Regions from separate parts of the Pseudomonas sp. ADAK7 genome, predicted to be linked through region 1. Evidence: riboswitches for the same ligand, from Rfam matches in the RefSeq annotation. Region 1 holds a riboswitch; the other holds the start of a gene.
The links. A riboswitch is a leader RNA that binds a small molecule or an ion and turns the genes downstream of it on or off. The one in region 1 is predicted to bind cobalamin.
Positions count from the first base shown of each region.

Region 1 (4,199 bases):
CGGCGGAACAACCAGGCGCTGATCAGGCCCAGGGCCAGCCAGAACACCACGTTGGTCAGCTGCGAAGCGATTTTGAACTGCGATTCCAGGGCTTCCGGCGCCAGCATCGAGTGGACTTCCGGTTGCGGTGCGCCAATGACATGCGGAACCGCGAGGATCGCCACGCCGAGGATCTTCATCAGCCAGTGACGGCTGAACACGATCAGCGCGATGCCGACAGCGGTAGAAGCCGCAGTGCCGATCCACCAGATCTGCCGTTGCGCCAGGTCGGCGGCGGCAGTGCCCGGCAGTTCCGGCGGTAGGCCGAGGGTCGGCGCCAGTACGAAGGTTGCGTAACCGGCCAGGCCCCAGAGCAGGCCCTGAGCGGTTTTGGTCGGCGCGCGCAGGGTGTAGAGACCGGCGAGCATCAACGCGAAACCAACCGCGACCACCAGGTTACCGCCGGTGGTGGACAGCACGCGCTGCCAACCGTTTTCCGGCTCCCAGGCTTCGGCGTCGTGGGTGTGGGCGGCCATGGCGCCTTCGGTGTGCTCGTGAGCAACCACTGCGGTAGGCTCGGATTTTTCATAGGTTTCCGCCTGCAGAATCAGCGGGGCGACCCAGAAACTTTGCAGCAGGGTCAGCAGCAGGGCGGCCAGCAGGCCGGTGAAACCTGCGGTTTGCGCGATACGCTTGATCATGTAGGCAGGTCTCAGTGGCACGGGAACGCGGAGCTGTGACGGGTATCGTGGGCGGCGTTGTGCACCGCTTCGATGTGCGAGAAACCGGCGAAATACACCAGGCACGCGCCAAGGATCGACGCGCACACGGCGGCGGTCAGGCGTTGGCTCAGGGTCGTGGTGGTGCTGGCGGTGCTGCTGTGGTCGGTGCTGCTGATGATCGACATGGCGCTTCCCTCTGGTCTGTCAGCGGGTGAATAGAGCGCATGAAAACCCTGCGAGCGTGCACGCAGAGGTTCAAACAGCGCCCGCCCACCGCGGGTTTGTCATTCAGTGATCGTAGTGGTCACTTTGTGTTGCGGGCCGGTCTCCGGGCTCACGAGGGGTCAAGGCTTGCGCCGAAACCTGCAAGAATCGCCTTCCCATGCCGAACTGCCGGCACAGTGGATCTGATTCTTCGCTCGCTTACCGTTGCGGGGGCAGCACCGGACTGACATGGCTTTGAGTAAAGCACATGATTCACCGGTTTCCCGTTTCACCCTGTGAAGGGCACCCGTAACAAGGCGTGTAGGAGAGCATGGGCGGGGGCGGGGCGTCAATTGGCAGGGGTTCTCGTTTGACCTGATCATTCCCATGCTCTGCGTGGGAATGCAGCCCGGGACGCTCCGCGTCCCATCCAGAGTCGAACGCGGAGCGTCCGTTGAGGCATTCCCACGCAGAGCGTGGGAACGATCATCGCCCCGCGGACATTGACCCGCCCCCAACCGATGCGTAGCCTTGCGCTTTCGAGGTTCTTCGGCGTCTGTCGAGGCTAAGAAGGGAACGCGGTCGATGCCGCGGCTGCCCCCGCAACTGTGAACGGTGATGTTCGCTGCCACGCCACTGCAAACCCTGGCAAAGGGTTCGCGGGAAGGCGCAGCGAATGCCAGGCCCCCGAGGCCGGCGCACCGAAAGCCAGGAGACCTGCCTCGAAACGAATTCTCACTACAACCGGGCGGGGTGATCCGGTGGCGAAATCTTCCGCGCTTTCATCGCTGCGGTCGTCGTCCCGTATGCCCGCCACCTTGCCAAAGGGCATCCGATGAAAACACTGGCCAAACTCCCCGTCACCATCGTTACCGGCTTCCTCGGCTCGGGCAAAACCACCTTGCTGCGGCACATGCTGGACAACGCCCAGGGCCGCCGCATCGCGGTGATCGTCAACGAGTTTGGCGAGCTGGGCATCGACGGCGAAATCCTCAAGCAGTGCTCCATCGGCTGCACCGAAGAAGAAGCCAACGGCCGCGTTTATGAACTGGCCAACGGCTGTCTGTGCTGCACTGTCCAGGAAGAATTCTTCCCCGTAATGCGCGAACTGGTCGCCCGTCGCGGCGACCTCGACCACATCCTCATCGAAACCTCGGGCCTGGCCCTGCCAAAACCCCTGGTGCAAGCCTTCCAGTGGCCGGAAATCCGCAGTGCCTGCACGGTTGACGCGGTGATCACCGTGGTCGACAGCCCGGCCGTCGCCGCCGGCACTTTCGCCGCGTTCCCGGATCAAGTCGATGCCCAGCGCAAACTCGACCCGAACCTCGATCACGAATCGCCGCTGCACGAACTGTTCGCCGACCAACTGGCCAGCGCCGACCTGGTCATCCTCAACAAGGCCGACCTGATCAGCCCGGAAGACCTGGCCCGCGTACGCCTGGAAGTCGCTGAAGAACTGCCGCCGGCGGTGAAAGTCATCGAAGCCAGCAGCGGTCGCGTGCCGCTGGACGTGCTGATTGGTCTGGGCGCCGGTTCCGAAGAACACATCGACAGCCGTCACAGCCATCACGATCACCACCACGGTGACGGTGATGACGACCACGATCATGACGCCTTCGACTCCATCTCCATCGAGCTGCCGCAAGCCGACGAAAGCCTGTTGATGGACGCCCTGACGCAACTGGTGGTCAAGCACGGCATCCTGCGGGTCAAAGGCTTCGCCGCGATTCCGAACAAACCGATGCGCCTGCTGATCCAGGGCGTGGGCACCCGTTTCGACAAGCACTTCGACCGTCAGTGGGGCGCCGAAGAAGCACGTACCACCCGTTTGGTGCTGATCGGCCAGGAACTGGACGCCGCGCAACTCGAAGCGCAATTGCGCGCCGCGCTCAGCGTTTAAGCCATGCACCTGCTCAGGACCCAGCCCGGCGGTTTCGTGTCGGACGACAACATCGCCGACCTTGGACAAACCCCCGCCGAGCTGGTGATCCTGTGCAGTGGCGACTCCAGCCTCGCGTTGCTCGCCGAAGCCGCGCAGCAGTTGCCCGATAACTATCCGAGCGTGCGCCTCGCCAACCCGATGCAGGTGCAGAATCACGCGTCAGTGGATTTGTACGTCGATGAAGTGTTGCGTCACGCCAAGGTGATTCTGATCTCGCTGCACGGCGGTATCGCCTATTGGCGTTACGGCGTCGAGCGCTTGGTCGAGTTGTCCGAGCGCGGCGTGCAACTGATTCTGGTACCCGGCGATGACCGTCCGGACCCGGAGCTCAGCGACCTCAGCACCGTCAGCGCCGAAGATCGCGACCGGCTTTGGCAGTTTCTGCGCCAGGGCGGCATGGGCAATGCCCTGGACTTTTTCCGCTGTCTGGCCACGCGTTGGCTGGACCGCGACTACGTCTGGGCCGAGCCGCAAACCCTGCCGCGCACGGCGATTTACCACCCCCACAACAGCCCCGCTGAACTGAGCGATTGGCAAGCCGACTGGCTGGCCGATCAACCGGTGGCGGCGGTGCTGTTTTACCGCTCGCATTTGCAGGCGGCGAACACTGGTTTTATCGATGTTTTCTGCCAGCGCTTGCAAGCGGCGGGATTGAACCCGTTGCCGATCGCGGTGGCCAGTTTGAAAGAGCCGGGCTGCCTGACGGTGGTCGAGGATTGGCTCGATGAAGTGGAAGCGGCGGTGATTCTAAACACCACCGGTTTCGCCCAATCCAGCCCCGAAGCGCCGCACTTGCGGCCGTTTCGTCGCAACATTCCCGTCATTCAGGCGATTTGCGCCCAGGACAACGAACCCGGATGGCGCGCCAGCGAACAGGGCCTCGGCCCACGGGATCTGGCAATGCACATCGCGTTGCCGGAGCTCGACGGGCGCATCATCAGCCGACCGATCAGCTTCAAGGATCTGGCCTGGCGCAGCGAGCGCAGCCAGTCCGACGTGGTCTGCTACCGGCCGCAACCGGAACGCATGGACTTTGTTGCCGAACTGGCGCGGCGCTGGATCGATCTGGCGCGGGTGCCCAACGGCGAAAAACGCATCGCGCTGATCCTGGCCAACTACCCGACGCGTGATGGTCGTATCGGAAATGGTGTCGGCCTCGACACCCCGGCGGCGGCGCTGAACATCCTGCGTGCCTTGCATCAGGAAGGTTATCCGCTGCCCGCCGAGTTGCCGGACAGCGGCACCGCGTTGATCCAGCAGTTGCTCGGCGGCGTCAGCAATGACCTCGACACCCTCGACCAGCGTCCGTGCATGCAAAGCCTGGCGCTGGATGCTTACTTGCTGATGTTCGA
Region 1 is NZ_CP052861.1:549,555-553,753, forward strand. Features, by position in the region: gene HKK53_RS02510 (CbtA family protein) at 1-680, opposite strand, end outside; gene HKK53_RS02515 (CbtB domain-containing protein) at 692-886, opposite strand; cobalamin riboswitch at 1,004-1,231, opposite strand; cobalamin riboswitch at 1,431-1,644, shown strand; gene cobW (cobalamin biosynthesis protein CobW) at 1,741-2,805, shown strand; gene cobN (cobaltochelatase subunit CobN) at 2,809-4,199, shown strand, end outside.

Region 2 (4,199 bases), 2.0 Mb from region 1:
CGAGACCCAGCCCATGCCCAACCCTTCGGCGCGGGAGGCCAGCCACAGGTTCTGGATCGCGCAGGACAGCGAGGCCATGTCCATCTCTGGCAAGGTGCGACGGCCGAAGATGTGGCGCTCGCGGTCGTCCATCAGCGCGGCAACCAGCACTTCGGCGCAGTCGTTGATGCCTTCGACCTTGAGCTTCATGAATTCATCGGTGCGTTCGCCGAGGGCTTCGGCGGTGCGGATCCGTTCTTCTTCCACCAGTTGCTGGATCTGCCCGCGCAGGGCTTTATCGCTGATGCGGATAAAGCGCCACGGTTGCATCAGGCCGACGCTGGGTGCCTGGTGCGCGGCTTCAAGCAGGCGGCGCAGCAGTTGCGGTTCGACCGTACCGCCGCTGAAGTGGCGCATGTCGCGACGTTCGCCGATGGCTCGGTAGACCGCCGCGCGCTCAGCCTCGCTGAACGCAAGATCTTCTGGCTTCATGGCTTGAACAACGCCGCCATCGCTTGCGGGTTGGACGGAAAATAAAAGTGCACGTAGGAAGCAGTCATCCGCCCGTCACGATAAACCGCTTCTGCCCCGCGCCCGCCGTTCGGGCTAAGGCCCCGGGCAATCGGCTCCAGCTCGGTGCTGGTCAATGAATGGTGATAGGTGTGCCCGCGCAACAAGCCTTCGGGCAGTTCGACGGCTTGCAACGCCAGCGCGGCCAGACGCTTTTGCATCACGGCATCACCGGCCAACAAGCCGACCAGTTCAGCGCGCGTGCCTTCGACATCGGTCAAGGAATCGAGCAGATACAGCATGCCGCCGCATTCGGCGAGCAAGGGTTTACCGGCTTTATGGTGTGCCCGGATTGCGCTCAGCATCGACGTGTTTTTCGACAACGCTACATGGTGCAGCTCGGGGTAACCGCCCGGCAGATAGAGGCTGTCAGCTTCGGGCAAATGGGTATCGCGGATCGGCGAGAAAAACGTCAACTCGGCGCCCATCGCTCGCAGCAGATCCAGGCTGGCGCCGTAGGTGAAGGCGAATGCTTCGTCCCGGGCGACGGCGATGCGCACGCCTTTGAGTAACGGTTCCGCAGTTATCACGTCCGGGGCGGCGAACTCGACAGCGGGTGGCAGCGCTACCTCGCAACTGCTGGCCAACGCATCCGCCGCCGCATCGAGGCGCAGGTCGAGGTCGTTCAACTCACTGGCCTGGACCAGACCGAGGTGACGGCTGGGCAATTCGATCCCGGTTTCCCGGGACAACGCGCCGTACCAGCGCAAGCCTTCGGTGAGGCTGCCTTCGAGCAATTGCGCGTGACGCAAAGTGCCGACGCGGTTGGCCAGGACGCCGGCAAACGGCAAGTCCGGCTGATACTTCGCCAGGCCCAAGGCCAGTGCGCCAAAAGTCTGGGCCATGGCGGTGCCGTCGATCACACCGAGTACCGGCACGCCGAAGTGCCGCGCCAGGTCGGCGCTGGAGGGCGTACCGTCGAACAAGCCCATCACGCCTTCGATCAGGATCAGATCGGCTTCGCCGGCGGCTTCCCACAACAGCCGACGACTTTCCTGCTCGCCGACCATCCACATGTCCAATTGATAGACCGGCGCACCGCTGGCGCGCTCGAGAATCATCGGGTCGAGGAAGTCCGGGCCGCATTTGAACACACGTACCTTGCGCCCCTGATTGCGATGCAACCGGGCCAGCGCGGCGGTGACGGTGGTCTTGCCCTGACCGGAGGCCGGCGCGGCGATGAGTACCGCAGGGCAATGACGGGGTTGATTCACAGTTCGACGCCTTTTTGCGCTTTGATCCCGGCCTGGAACGCGTGCTTGATCACATTCATTTCGGTGACGGTGTCGGCCAGCTCGATCATTTCCGGCTTGGCGCCGCGACCGGTGACCACCACGTGTTGCATCGGTGGGCGGGCCTGCAAGTCGCTGAGCACATGATCAAGATCGAGGTAACCGTGCTTGAGGGCGATGTTCAATTCATCCAGCACCACCAGGCCAATCGACGGATCGCGCAGCAATTCGCGGGACACGGCCCATGCGGCTTCGGCGGCGGCGATGTCGCGCTGGCGGTCCTGGGTTTCCCAGGTGAAGCCCTCGCCCATCACATGAAAGCGCACTTGTTCCGGGAAGCGACGGAAGAACAACTCTTCGCCGGTGCTGTTGCGGCCCTTGATGAACTGCACCACGCCGCACTGCATGCCGTGGCCCATGGAGCGGGCGAGCATACCGAAGGCCGAGCTGCTTTTGCCTTTGCCGTTGCCGGTCAGCACCAGCAGCAGGCCGCATTCGTTCGGCGAGTTGGCGATGCGCTCGTCAATCACGGCTTTTTTGCGCAGCATGCGCGCCAGGTGGCGTTCGTCACGATCGGGGGTATCAGTCATGGGGGAGCTCTCCGTTGAGGCTGGATAACGGCGGGCAGGCACAAGAATAGACGGCAAGAAGCCTGGCATCGCCCACCGTGATGCCGCTGGATGGATCAGGCCGGTCTCCGGGCTCATGAGCGGCTTGCGCCTGGCTGCGCGCCTTCCCATGTTTTTCAACACAGTGGCTCAAGGCGCAGCTTTTCACTCATTTACCGTTGCGGGGGCAGCGCCGGGATCGTGGTTGTTCATTCGTCGAATGAACGCACTCACCGGCTTCCCTGTTTCACTCTGTCGACCGCAGCCACAGAGCACCTGAAACAAGCCGCGAAGGTTAGAGGGTTGGGGGTGGAGCGTCAATTAAAGCCGGGACGCCGCCGGGCGAAAAACTGCCGTCAATCAATTATCTGCCGCGAATCTTGTGCCACACTCCCAGCAGTGATATCAAAGAGCCACATCCCACAACACAATAACAAGGGTGAGCCACATGCAAGGCATGATCATCAGCAATCCGAAGCTGGAATTCCTGCGCCCGCTGCTGGAACGCTGGTTTGACTGTATCGACCGCTACAACGCCGTGCGCGGCGATAACGATACGCCGTACTGGTTTGACGAAAAAGCCAATCTCAGCCTGCTGTCGGCGGCGGCCTGGATGGCGGAAATGGTCACGTTGCAACAAACGCCGACCCGTAAACAGCTCGAAGAAGGCGAACGCAATGCCCGCGCCGATCTGTTTATCGCCAGCAGTGAAGAACGCGCTTACCTCCAGACGACCCAGCGTTGGCCAAAGGTCAACAGCCTGAACCTGACACAAGCCTTGGCCGATATCGCCAGCGACGCCAAGCGCATCAGCTACGCCAGCGACCTGAAACTCGGCTGCCTGTTTGTCGCGCCGCAAAAGGCCCAGCAAAGCGCGACCCCGGAAGAATTGCAGGACATGGTCGACGACCTGCAAAAGGAACACACCTGCGCCGTGGCCTGGTATTTCCCCTACGCCTACCGCAAGTTGCGTAACGAAGCTGGTCACTATCACCCCGGCATCGCCGTGCTGCTCAAAGAGGCCCGTGGTTGACGGGTTGAACCATCGCGCTTTGTTTCTCCTCTATGATTAAACAGTGCATTCATAGGGAAGATCAGCATGCGCAAGCCCCAGCTCGTTTTCGTCATCGCGCTCGCCGGAGGGCTTGTTGCCTGCGGTGAGACGTCCAGCCTGCAAGTCACAGACGGCACCGGCCCGTCGCCCAAGTTGCCAGAACCGAATAAAACCCTGATCCCGACGGTGAATATTGCCCCGGCGATCGGCTGGCCGGCCGGTGCCAAACCTACCGCGGCAGCAGGCACGCAGGTCGCGGCCTTTGCCGAAAATCTCGATCACCCGCGCTGGCTCTATGTACTGCCCAACGGTGATGTGCTGGTGGCCGAAACCAACGCGCCACCCAAGCCCGATGACGGCACGGGTATTCGTGGCTGGGTGATGAAGAAAGTCATGGGCCGCGCCGGTGCCGGCGTGCCGAGCCCGAATCGTATTACGCTGCTGCGGGACAAGGACCACGATGGCGTGGCCGAAACGCGCACGGTGTTCCTGGAAAACCTCAACTCGCCCTTCGGCATGACCCTGGTCGGCAGTGACCTGTATGTCGCCGACACCGATCGTTTGCTGCGTTTCCACTATGAAACCGGCGATACGGCGATCAAGTCAGAACCGATGAAGGTCATCGACCTGCCGGGCGGCACGTTGAATCACCACTGGACCAAGAACGTCATCGCCAGCAAGGACGGCAGCAAGTTGTACGTGACCGTGGGCTCCAACAGCAACGTCGGCGAAAACGGCCTGGATAAGGAAGAAGGT
Region 2 is NZ_CP052861.1:2,506,201-2,510,399, forward strand. Features, by position in the region: gene bluB (5,6-dimethylbenzimidazole synthase) at 1-471, opposite strand, end outside; gene HKK53_RS11705 (cobyrinate a,c-diamide synthase) at 468-1,763, opposite strand; gene cobO (cob(I)yrinic acid a,c-diamide adenosyltransferase) at 1,760-2,371, opposite strand; cobalamin riboswitch at 2,453-2,684, opposite strand; gene HKK53_RS11715 (hypothetical protein) at 2,838-3,422, shown strand; gene HKK53_RS11720 (PQQ-dependent sugar dehydrogenase) at 3,489-4,199, shown strand, end outside.
Region 2: linked by a shared signal. The riboswitch ahead of cobO (cob(I)yrinic acid a,c-diamide adenosyltransferase) and the one ahead of cobW (cobalamin biosynthesis protein CobW) in region 1 are both predicted to bind cobalamin.